2 linked regions of the Syntrophotalea carbinolica DSM 2380 genome follow. The protein of the gene in region 1 interacts with the protein of each later gene in a pairwise test. Links are inferred from orthologs where the notes say so. Each region holds a gene or a part of one and is shown in the gene's direction. Other genes may lie near its edges.

What was found.
Region 2: the proteins of rlmN (region 1) and ftsZ interact in binary tests that used the Escherichia coli proteins (3 or more experiments, as listed by UniProt). The link is inferred for Syntrophotalea carbinolica DSM 2380 from one-to-one orthologs.

What each region holds. Positions count from the first base shown.
Region 1 is NC_007498.2:2,350,423-2,356,563, reverse strand. Bases 1,699-4,547 are described here. They hold rlmN (23S rRNA (adenine(2503)-C(2))-methyltransferase RlmN), read left to right. Parts: upstream 1,699-2,495; coding sequence 2,496-3,599; downstream 3,600-4,547. Other genes in these bases: PCAR_RS17890 (tetratricopeptide repeat protein), read left to right, coding at 4,499-4,547; mtnP (S-methyl-5'-thioadenosine phosphorylase), read left to right, coding at 3,596-4,459; ndk (nucleoside-diphosphate kinase), read left to right, coding at 1,962-2,375. Outside these bases: PCAR_RS17895 (PAS domain S-box protein), read left to right, coding at 1-1,147; hisI (phosphoribosyl-AMP cyclohydrolase), read left to right, coding at 1,310-1,687; more of PCAR_RS17890, read left to right, coding at 4,548-5,266; PCAR_RS17885 (helix-turn-helix domain-containing protein), read left to right, coding at 5,279-6,141.
Region 2 is NC_007498.2:2,564,530-2,570,755, reverse strand. Bases 1,971-4,904 are described here. They hold ftsZ (cell division protein FtsZ), read left to right. Parts: upstream 1,971-2,831; coding sequence 2,832-3,977; downstream 3,978-4,904. Other genes in these bases: PCAR_RS12030 (radical SAM protein), read left to right, coding at 4,456-4,904; ftsA (cell division protein FtsA), read left to right, coding at 1,971-2,738. Outside these bases: PCAR_RS12050 (D-alanine--D-alanine ligase), read left to right, coding at 1-594; PCAR_RS12045 (cell division protein FtsQ/DivIB), read left to right, coding at 637-1,485; more of ftsA, read left to right, coding at 1,509-1,970; more of PCAR_RS12030, read left to right, coding at 4,905-6,177. UniProt on the Escherichia coli protein: Essential cell division protein that forms a contractile ring structure (Z ring) at the future cell division site. The regulation of the ring assembly controls the timing and the location of cell division.

The sequences.
Region 1 (6,141 bases):
TTTGGCATATTTCGAGGTTTCCGCCCATGTGGTCGAAGATTCCGGCGGGCATCCGCATTGTTACATGGCCTCGTTTGTCGATGTAACTGAACAAAAGAAGGCCGAACAGGAAGTGCAGGAGTCGGAGGAAAAGTACCGTCTGTTGTTTTCCTCCTGTTCGGATGCCATTGTTATTTTTGATGCCGGATCTTTACGCATTGTCGATGTCAATGGCGCAGCGCTCGATCTGTACGGCTATACGCGTGACGAGTTTCTCGCTTTGGACGTGTTGGATTTGAGCGAAGAACCGGAGCAAAGCCGGTTGCGCATGCAACAGATTATCAGCGGCACGCTGCGTCATTTCCCCTTGGTCAGTCATCGTCGAAAAGACGGCACCCGCGTCGATGTCGAGGTGTCGGTCGGATCTTTCAGTTGGCAGAAACGGCAGGTGTTTGCAGGTTTTTTCCGGGATGTCAGCGAACGCCAGCGAATCGAAGAGCTTAAGGATGACATGTTGTCGTCCGTCAGCCATGAAATGCGTACGCCCCTGACGGCCATCATGGGGTTTACCGACTATCTTTTGAAATCGAATGACAGGCCGGAACGGCAGAAGGATTATCTGAGTATCATCCAGCAGCAAAGCGAACGGCTGAAAGAACTGGTGGAAAATCATCTCAACCTGCAAAGGCTGCGTGCCGGGCACGGGGTCGGCGCCATTCACCCTGTCGAAGTGTTGCCCCTGTTGCACGGTGTTTCCAATATGTTTTCTTCGGCTCGCGGTCGAGACCGCATCCGGATTCAGTGCCCGGAGGATTTGCCGCCGGTGCGTGGTGATGAAAACCAGCTTTATCGGGCACTGTATAACTTGTTGTCCAATGCCATTAAATATTCGTCGGAGGATCAGGAGATTCTTCTGGGGGCCCGACGAGCCGACGATGCTGCGGTGCTTTTCGTCAAGGACCAGGGCGTGGGGATCCCGAATGAACACCAGGCTACCATATTCGACCGATTCTTCCGGGTACCCGCCGGGGATCACGGTATGCGCGGTAGCGGATTGGGGCTCTCGCTTGTGCAGGAAATTATCAAAGCGCACAATGGCCGCATATGGTTGGACAGCGTTCCCGGGCAGGGCAGCTGCTTCTATCTTAAGTTACCGTTGTTCGGTTGACGTTGATGAATGATGCTGCGCGTGTTTGGCTGCCGCATGTCTGATCCGGTGCGACAGGGAGAGGTTTTTTCGGGGAATTCGTTGACACCCCGGTTTCCTGCGTTGTATTAAAGGTTGGGTTTTGCCCGTGTACCTCGAATGGTCAAGGAAATCGGAGGATTCATGATACAAATCGATTTTGAAAAAATGGGCGGTCTGGTGCCGGCCATTATACAGGATTATCAAACCAACGAAGTGCTGATGGTGGCATTTATCGACGAAAAAGCCCTGAAGCTGACTCTGGAGACGGGGAAAACCTGGCTTTTCAGTCGCAGCCGTAATAAACATTGGATGAAGGGTGAACAATCCGGTAATACTCAGGAAGTACAGGAAGTGTATACCGATTGCGATGCCGATGCCCTGGTCATCAAAGTCAAACAGAATGGTGGGGCTGCCTGCCATACGGGTAATCGCAGCTGTTTTTACGTGCGTTGGGAAGATGGCGCCTGGGTGGAGCACTCCGAACCTTTATTCGATCCGGATGAAGTCTATAAAAAATAACCGGGTAGCATTACCCGGTTATATTGATGGTCTTTTCGTCCTGTTTTCTGAGCGGGGATTGGTTAAACGCTGTTGCACGAAAAAGCAGTGCGCTGTATCGTTCCCCGGCCATATGGCAAGCAGAGTACGGGACATGGCCGAATACTTTTGATGTTTGTTTGCTAACGAAAAACCGAATACGCAGGGTGACGGAGAATGGATGTCGCCCTGCCGGTGAAAATGAGCGGAAGCGGCGTCTTTGTGCCGCGTTGAGCCGCATGGAATGGAGAATTTTATGGAGAGAACCCTGGCAATTATCAAACCCGATGCGTTCGCCGCCGGTCATGCCGGAGGTATTCTGGCACGTATTTACGAAGAAGGTTTTCGTGTGATCGGTATGAAAAAGCTGGCCCTGAGCGAAAAGCAGGCCGCCGGCTTCTATTACGTGCATGAGGGGAAGCCTTTTTTTGATGATCTCAAAGGATTCATGAGCAGCGGTCCCTGTGTTGTCATGGTGCTGGAGGCCGATGGAGCCATCCGCAAATGGCGAGATCTTATGGGGGCGACCAATCCTGCCGATGCTGCGGCCGGTACGCTGCGCAAGGAATTCGGAACCTCTCTCGGCCGCAATGCGGTGCACGGATCCGATGCTCCGGAGACTGCAGCGTTCGAGGTGGGGTATTTCTTCGCGGGACTGGATTTGCTCTGATCGTGTCCCATGTTTAACCTGAATTAGATTGGGCCTTGTGCCCTGAAAGCCCTTCGGATACAATCGGAGGGCTTTTTTACAAAGAATCTTACGGGGTTGAACCGCCGCATGGATGTATCGATGGATCAAGACACACGAATCGACCTGAAAAATTTTACGCTGGAAGAATTAACGGAATTTCTGGCCGGCATGGGCAAAGAGCGTTTTCGTGCCGGCCAGGTTATGCGCTGGATGTACCATCGCCTGGTCGACGATTTCGACGCCATGAGCGATTTGTCCAAAGTCCTGCGGGCCGAATTGCATCAACGCGCGCGCATCTCCCGTCTGACTCCGGAAGCGACGGAAGATAGTCGCGACGGTACCCGCAAGTATCTGTTCCGCCTTGAAGACGGCGAAACCATCGAATCCGTTCGAATTCCCATGGACGATAATCGGGCCACCCTGTGCATCTCCACCCAGGTCGGCTGTGCCATGGGCTGCGTTTTTTGCCATACCGGAAGTTTCGGACTGGTGCGTAATCTTACCCCTGGGGAGATCGTCAATCAGGTTTGTGCCGCCCTGGCGGACGGTCCGGTGAACAATATCGTGCTTATGGGGATGGGGGAGCCGCTGCATAATCTTGACAATGTGGTCAAGGCCTTGCAGATTCTTTATATGCCGCAGGGGCTCGATTACAGTCCCCGCAAGGTTACCCTTTCGACGGCCGGCCTGGTGCCGCAGATGCAGGAGCTGGGAAAACGGGTGCGCGTCAACCTGGCGGTGTCGCTCAATGCCACCACCGACGAGGTCCGCAACCGGCTCATGCCCGTCAATCAACGCTATCCCCTGCAACAGCTTATGGCTGCCTGTCGGCAGTATCCTCTGCATGCCAAAAAGCGTATTACCTTTGAATACATTCTGATCCGGGATGTCAACGACTCCGACCAGGACGCGCGCCGGTTGGTGAAACTGCTGCACGGGATCAAAGCCAAAGTCAATATCATCCCATTTAATGAACATAGTGCCTCAGAGTTCAGGGCGCCAACGGAGGAACGCATCTCCAGGTTTCAGGGCTATCTGCTCGATCATGGCATGGTTGCCATCCGTCGGGCCAGCAAAGGCCAGGATATCTCCGCCGCGTGCGGTCAGCTTAAGGGAAAATTGACCGTATCACCGCCAGCGCAGGAGTCCGAAAGAAACTCTGCCCGTCCTGATCGCTCTCAGGGGAAAGGTAAGCATTTATGAAACAGCCGATCGTAGGGGTTATTGGTGGCAGCGGTCTGTACGATATGGAAGGATTGACGGATGTTTGCGAGGTAAGTCTCGATACGCCCTTTGGCGCTCCGTCCGATGTCTTTGTGACCGGCGTGCTCGACGGTGTCAAGATGGTTTTCCTGCCCAGGCACGGACGAGGCCATCGACTGCTGCCTTCGGAAGTACCCTACCGGGCCAATATCCACGGCATGAAGCAGCTGGGCGTGGACAGGATCATCTCTGTTTCGGCGGTCGGCAGTATGCGCGAACAGATCGTTCCCGGGCATATCGTCATCCCCGATCAATTCTTCGATCGCACTCAGGGCAAGCGCAACGGGTCATTTTTTGGTGACGGCATTGTCGGGCATGTGCAGTTTGCCGATCCTGTATGTCCGGATCTTTCCCGGCTACTGGCAGCTTCAGCACGCGCGGTTGGTGCCACTGTTCACGAAGGCGGAACCTACCTGTGTATCGAAGGCCCCAATTTCTCCACCCGTGCTGAATCGAAAATCTATCGCAGTTGGGGGGTCGATATCATCGGCATGACCAACATCCCCGAGGCGCGGCTGGCCCGTGAGGCCGAAATCTGTTATGGCACAGTGGCTCTAGCCACGGATTACGATTGCTGGCATGAGGGGCATGACGATGTGTCCGTCGATGCCGTGATAGCCATCATTCAAAAAAATGTGGCCACGGCGCGGCGGATTATTCGGGAAGCGGTCGGCAGCCTGGTTTCCCGTCCCGGTTGTTCCTGCGGTGAAGCTTTGCGGTATGCCATCATGACCGCGCCGGACGCGATCGCTGCCGATACCCGCGAAAAGTTGGATTTACTTATCGGTAAATATCTTTGATTATTTTCTGTCCTCAGTTGCGTTGAGGTGGAGGTGCCCATGGTTCAAAAGATGGCGTGTGCAGGGTGGTGCTTGATGGCGCTGGCGCTGGTTGTGTCCGGGTGTACGCCTTCCAGCGGATCCCGTACGAAGGCGACGCAAAACGCCAAGGTACAATACACCCTTGGTGTGGCCGAACTCAAAAACAATAACCCGACCATGGCGCTGGCCAAATTTCTTGAAGCGGAAAAGTTCGATAAGAACGATTCCGACATCCAGGAAGGTCTGGCCCAGGCGTATCAGCGCAAGGGGGCTTTTGCGGAAGCGGAAAAGCATTATTTACGGGCCATTGAACTACGTCCGGATGAACCGCGGTATTTCAATAATCTCGGAGCGCTCTACCTGGATATGCAACGGCCCGATGATGCCCTGCTTCACCTGAATAAGGCTGCCACCAATCTGCTGTTCCCTCAACCCGAAATTCCCCTGACCGGTATCGGAATGGCGTATTTTATGAAGCAGGAACATCAACAGTCCATAGCCTCCTATCGGGAAGCCTTGAGTAAAAATCCGAGGTATATCGAAGCGTATCTTCGCCTCGGAGAAGTTTTGACCACTCTTGGCCAGGTCGATCGCGGGTTGATTGAATATAAGAAAGCTCTGCTGTTGGCTCCAGAATATGGGCGTCTGCATTTTTATATGGGGATGGCTTATATGAAAAATGGCCAGATGGATCCGGCTCGCCAGGCTTTTCTTAAAGTCCGGGAGTTGATACCTGAATCGGAGATGGGCATCAGGGCCGGCGATTATCTTGACATGTTACAGTGAGACGTGAACGCTATGCATGACACATCAACAGAGGACAGTCCCGCCGAAGTGCCGGTTGCCAGCCTGGGAAAGCAACTGCAAGAGCGACGTGAGGCCATGGGGTTGAGTCTGCAGGCTGTGGCAGAACGTACCCGCATCCGTTCGGCTTATCTGCGGTCATTCGAGGACGATGATTACGAGGCGTTGCCCGCAGCCGCCTATGCCGTTGGTTTTTTGCGTCAATATGCAACATTGCTGGGGCTCGATGCCGAGCAGGCGCTGAAGGAGTTTCGCGGTGCCGCGCAGTCTGTCGCCCAGCCCCTGTCGCAGCTTCCTACCCCTGAAAACTCCGGCACCGAGCTGGAGCCGGCCGGGAAGAAGCGCCCGGGATTCCCGATTTGGCTGTTGATTGCCCTGGGTGCCATTTTGGTTGCCGGCTGGCTGTTTTACGTGGAAAACCGCGAAACGTGGATTCCTGTATCCAAAGAATCCGCAACGCCAGCCTTGCCCGCCAGTGAACCAGCGGCGGGGATTTCTGCCTCGCAATCTTCGATGAAATCCGATGCGGCACCTGAGCCGCAGAGTTCGCCACCCTCCGCATCTGAAGCTTCCGCCCCGGTGCAGGATGCAGATGTCCCCGTCGAAACCAGCGAAGCGTCCGAAGATGCGCTGATTTTCCCTCTGCCCGCAGGCGGGGCGGTGTTTCGCATCGCCTCCAAAGGAAGCGGCTGGGTGGAAATAGAGGCTGATCGGCGGCCTCTGCAGAACTACGATATGCAACCAGGCACGCGCGTCGAATGGACCGTCCATGATTTTGCGGAAATCCGGGTCAGTATTCCCGGCGGCGTGCAGGCATGGCTGGACGGTCGTGAAGTGAGTTTGCCCGATACCTGCGT
Region 2 (6,226 bases), 210 kb from region 1 along the record:
ATGCTCTGTTACCACGGCATTGCCACTCCCGGATTCGCTGTTATGCGTCGCGGCCAGAAGATCTGCGGAACCTTGCCCGACTATCCGCTGGTAGTCAAACCCGCCAGAGAGGGATCGACCATCGGTATCAGCATTGTGCATGATGAGCAAGAGCTTGCCGCCGGACTCGAGGAGGCCTTTCGTCACGATGATCTGGTGCTGGTAGAGCAGTTCATCGCCGGGGCTGAAGTTACCGTCGGCGTATTGGATGGTCAGCCGTTGCCGATTATTCAGGTGGTTCCCAAAGGGGGCTTCTACGACTACCAGTCCAAATACACGCCCGGGCAGACCGAATACCTGTTGCCGGCGCCTTTGCCCGAGACCCTTTACGGTGCCCTGCAGGATTCTGCGGTCCGGGTTTTCGAAGCCATTGGATGTTGTGGTGCGGCGCGTGTCGATTTTATGGTGACCGATACCGGTTTTTATTGTCTGGAAGTCAACACCATCCCCGGAATGACCGAGACCAGTCTTCTGCCTAAAGCCGCCAATGCGGTCGGGATGTCTTTTGACGAACTCGTTGAGCGTATTCTTGCGGGCGCTTCTTTGCGCAAATAAACGACGGACGAGGCTTTTGATAACCGGGACGGGTGAAAGATCATGATAAATATCGGACCACCCAAAAAACGACGCCTGAGGCGCAAAGGCAACCGTTTCAAGAAAACGCGCAGGGTTATTCCCTGGAGGCGCTTGATGATTGGCGCCCTGTGGGGTACCATGGCGCTGGCAAGTCTAGGCATGGTGGTGGCTGTAGCCTGTTTTGCCGGACAGATGCTGTTCGCCTCCGACTATTTCAAGGTCGAGCGGATTCAGGTGGAAAATAATCGCCGTATCGGTCGAGAAGAAATTCTTGCCCTGTCGGATATCTGTCCGGGAACCAACATCTTTGAACTTGACCTGGAGCGGGTCAGCACCCGCATCGAGAAAAACCCCTGGATCGCCAGTGCCCGGGTGAGACGGATGTTCCCCGATCAACTGGTCATCCGTGTGGATGAGCGCATACCCAAGGCCATAGTGCGTCTCGACTTCATGTATTACCTCGATGCATCGGGACACGTTTTTAAACGACTGGAAAAGGGCGATCGCCTGGACTTCCCCGTGATTAGCGGTGTTGATCGGCAGGCGCTGCTGGAAGGCAACGAGGCCACCTTGAGCCAGATCGATAAAGCTCTGCGGTTGCTCGATAGGCTCGACGGGCGGAAAATATTTGCCATCGATGATGTTTCTGAACTAAGTCTGGACGACACGACCGGCATTACGCTTTATACTTGCATTGGTGGTGTGCCGGTGAGGATGGGACATGACGATTACAATTCCAAGTTGAACCGCCTCGAGAAAATCTTTCCGCAACTGAAGACACGGCTTGGCCTTATTGATTATATCGACACGAATGTGACGCGACGCATTATTGTCAAACTGGATGCCGGCGAGTTACGAGGCAAAGGTTAGATTCCAAGGGGGAAGGCACGAAGATGAGCAATAACAAAAACGATCTGATCGTGGGCCTGGATATCGGCACCACCAAGATTTGCGCCATTGTCGGCCACCAGAATGAAGATGGCCTGGATATCGTCGGTATCGGCACCAGCCCGTCCCGCGGGTTGCGCAAAGGGGTTGTCATCAACATCGAGAGTACCGTTGAGGCCATCCGCAAGGCGCTCACCGAAGCTGAGTTGATGGCGGACTGTAAAATCGACAGCGTTTATGCGGGGATCGCCGGGGGGCATATCCGGGGATTTAATTCCCAGGGCGTGATTGCCATCAAAACCCGTGAAGTTCTGCACGACGATATTCGCAGGGTGCTCGACGCCGCCAAGGCCATTGCCATCCCCATGGATCGGGAAGTGATCCATACCCTGCCTCAGGAATATATTATCGACGATCAGGATGGCATCCTCGATCCTCTCGGCATGTGCGGTGTGCGACTGGAGGCCAAAGTGCATATTGTCACAGCGGCTACCGCCAGTGCCCAGAACATCGTACGCAGTTGCTATAAGGCGGATGTCGAGGTGTCCGATATCGTTCTTGAACAGCTGGCGTCTTCCGAGGCGGTGTTGTCGACGGACGAGAAGGATCTGGGCGTGGCCCTTGTCGATATCGGCGGAGGTACCACGGACATCGCCATTTTCATCGATGGCGCCATTAAGCATACGTCGGTGTTGTCGCTAGGGGGCAACCATTTGACCAACGATATTGCCGTGGGATTACGCACCCCCATGGCCGAGGCGGAGGTTATCAAGCAGAAATACGGTTGTGCCATGACCTCCATGGTCGGCAAGGACGAGACCATTGAAGTCCCGTCTGTCGGCGGTCGTGAACCGCGTGTTTTATCGCGGCACCTGCTGGCTGAAATTCTCGAGCCCCGGGTGGAAGAGATCTTTACCCTGGTGCAGCGCGAAATCATCAAGAGCGGTTTTGAGGATCTGCTTGCCTCCGGCATCGTGCTGACCGGCGGTAGTTGCATCCTTCCGGGGATGCCGGAGATGGCCGAGCAGATATTCAATCTGCCGGTCCGACGTGGCCTGCCTCAGGGTATCGGCGGTTTGACGGATGTCGTCAATTCGCCCATTTATGCCACCGGCGTCGGTCTGGTCAAGTTCGGTGCGCGCTGCGGCGGCGCGACGAAGTTCAAAATGGGTTCGGATAATCTGTTTGACCGGGTCCTGCGCCGCATGAAGGAATGGTTTGTCGAATTTTTCTGATAGCGGCGGGGCGGCACAACTTATCAAACCAGACCCGGTTACGGAGAAACCGGGTCACTCAGGGAAGCGGAGGGAGTCATGAACGATAATATTGTGTTTGAGTTCGATGAAAATATCGATCAAACGGCAAAAATCAAAGTGATTGGTGTTGGCGGAGGGGGTAACAATGCTGTCAATACGATGATCATGTCGGCGTTGGATGGCGTCGATTTCGTAGCGGCGAATACCGATGCCCAGGCCCTGCGCAAAAGCCAGGCGCCGGTGAAGTTGCAGCTTGGCGGCAAATTGACCAAAGGACTCGGTGCCGGGGCCAACCCTGAAGTCGGCCGCGATGCGGCACAGGAAGATCGGGCCCGTCTGGGGGAGATCCTCGAAGGGGCCGATATGGTGTTTATCGCCGCCGGTCTGGGAGGCGGAACCGGTACCGGGGCCGCACCGATTATCGCCGAGGTGGCCAAGGAACAGGGTGCCCTGACGGTTGCCGTGGTGACCAAGCCGTTCAGCCGCGAAGGCAAACAGCGCATGAAAAAAGCGGTGCACGGGATCGATCACCTGAAGAATGTGGTCGATTCGCTGATTGTCATTCCCAACGATCGTCTGCTCGGTCTCTCCGGAAAAAACACCAGTATTCTCGATGCGTTTAAACCTTCTGACGACGTTTTGCGCCAGGCGGTTCAGGGTATTTCCGAGTTGATCACCACCAGCGGTCTGATCAACGTCGACTTTGCCGACGTCAAGGCGGTCATGAGCGAGCGTGGCATGGCCATGATGGGCATCGGCCTGGCCGAAGGTGAGCGCCGTGCCGCGGAAGCGGCCCAGAAGGCCATCAGCAGTCCGCTGCTTGAGGATATCGATATTTCCGGCGCCAAAGGGGTGCTGGTCAACATCACCGCCTCTTCCAGCATGACCATGGAGGAATTCGACGAAGCCTCCAGCATCATTCACGAAAAGGTGCACGAGGACGCCAACATCATCATCGGTCTGGTGATCAATGAAGATATCGGCGACAAAATCAAAATTACGGCGATTGCCACCGGTTTCGGCGATTCCTTCGAAAAAGGGCGCCGTAACGTCGAAGAATTGCGCAGCCGTGCAGGGGCCGGTCTGGAGAGTGTGAATCGCGACCTGCCGACCTTTATTCGCGACCGGCAAAAGGACGTTCCGAAGGGGCCCCGCTCGACTCTGGGAGAAGAGCATGAATACGATATTCCGACGTTCATGCGCAAGCGGGTTGATTGACAAGCCTTTTGCAGAGGTTATCCGCCTGGCGGATTGAGCCGGCTGGGAATAAAGATCTCCGCTTTTTTCCCATATGGCCGGTGTTCTGATGCGGGACTGCCGGAGGTTTCGGTAGGCCACAGGCACGATTTTCCAAAAATCACAGCACATCATGACTCCCGAAGCGAGGGGACCGCAGCGCGGTCCCCTCGCTTTCATTTTAGGTGCGCCAGTCAGGGCGCAGGGTTCAACAATCGCGGCGCGATTACGGGCGCTTATAAAGCGGCTGTCGCGTCTGCGCTGCCGGTGCAACGAATAAAGGCCCGGATCGGCGTAAAGAGGTTCTCTGGCGCTTTTCAAAAGGACGGTTGTCTTTGATCCCGGAGGTTGTTGCGGTAAGATGGGATCGGTACGTTTTTCACGATGATTTCGCATTATTCGGATTTTGTGAGCCAAGGCAAGGTGCAGCATCCATGCAGTATCGGGGGAAGATGGAGTTATGTCACGCAAGTTAATGGATAAAAGGCAGCGCCGTCTGGCTGCCGAAAGCGGGTTGCGGTCTCACGCATGGGGCGGTCGCCTGTCTGTGGCCCTGGTGTACCCCAATGTTTATCACCAGGCCATGAGCAACCTCGGGTTTCAAACCGTCTATGAGTTGCTCAACCGCCGCGAGGATACCCTTTGCGAACGTTTTTTTCTGCCCGACGCGGATGATTTGGAAGAACATCGCAAAACGGGTTATCCCCTGTTCTCCCTCGAAACGGGGCGATTTCTCGAAGACTTCGATATCATCGCTGTTTCCATCTCATTTGAAAATGACTACCTCAACCTGCCTGTGCTGTTCGAGCTGGCCCACATGCCGCTGATGGCCGGCGATCGCAAGGACGCCTATCCGTTGGTCCTGTGCGGCGGGGTGTGCGCCTTTCTCAACCCCGAGCCGCTGGCCGAGATTATGGATCTGTTTGCCATCGGAGAGGCCGAGCCGATATTGCCCGGGTTAGTCGAGGCCTTGGTAACCGCGCCGCCTGACAGGGACGCTGCGCTGAAGATGCTGGCCACCCTGCCGGGTGTCTATGTCCCGTCCCTGTATCGGGTAAGGTACACCGACAGCGGCACGGTGGCCTCCTACGAGCCCCAGCCGGAAGCGCCGGAGAAGGTGGCACGGCAGTGGGTAAGGCGGCTCGATGGCACGGCCAGCCGCTCCTGTGTGTTGACCGACGATACCGAGTTCGGCGATATGGCCTTGGTGGAGATTTCCCGCGGTTGTGCCCGCAAATGTCGCTTCTGCGCTGCCGGATATATCTATCTGCCGCCGCGGGAGCGTAGTGCTGCGGCTTTACAGGATGCCCTGGCCGATGGCCTGGCCCAGCGCCAGCGAGTCGGTCTGGTGAGCCCGGCGGTAGCGGACCACAGCCAGATCGGGCTTATCGGTCAACAGATTTTGCAGGCCGGAGGTCAGATTTCGGTGGCCAGCCTGCGTATCGATTCCCTCACGGCTCAGGAGGTTGAATCGATGGCGGCATCCGGTCACCGCACTGTCGCCATCGCTCCGGAAGCCGGCAGTCAGCGGTTGCGGGACTTTATAAATAAAGGCCTGGATGAACAGCAGATTCTAGCCGCCACACAGCTGATTGCCGACGGCGGTATCCCCAATTTGAAACTCTATTTTCTTATCGGTTTGCCTACGGAAACGCCTGAGGATATGGAAGAGCTTTTGACCCTGGCCGGAAAAATCCGTCAGGTATGGCTCGAAGCCGGACGTAAACGCGGTCGCTTGGGCAACCTGACGTTGTCCGTCAATCCTTTTATTCCCAAGCCGTTCACGCCGCTGCAATGGGCGGCCATGGAATCGACCTCTATCCTCAAAAAGAAAATTCAACGCCTCAGACGTCAGGTTGGCCGTATGCCCAACACCAGTTTGATCTGTGAATCCTTGAAGTCGGCCGAACTGCAGGCCCTGTTGTCTCGCGGGGACCGTCGGGTAGGACGTTTGCTGCCGCATCTTGCCGATGGGCAAAGCCTTGCCGTGAGCTGTCGTGAGGAAAGCCTCGGCTCTGATTTTTATCTAACGCGGGAACGGGATGAATACGAGACTTTTCCCTGGGAGATTATCGACCAGGGGGTGCCCCGCAGGTTTTTATGGCTGGAATACCAACGCGCTATGGCGGGCGAATCGACGCCGCCTTGCGGGCCCGGTTGCCATCGCTGCGGGCTGTGTTGAGTGGCTTCATCGATCACCTGGCGGGCGATACCGATAGAGGACGTCGTTG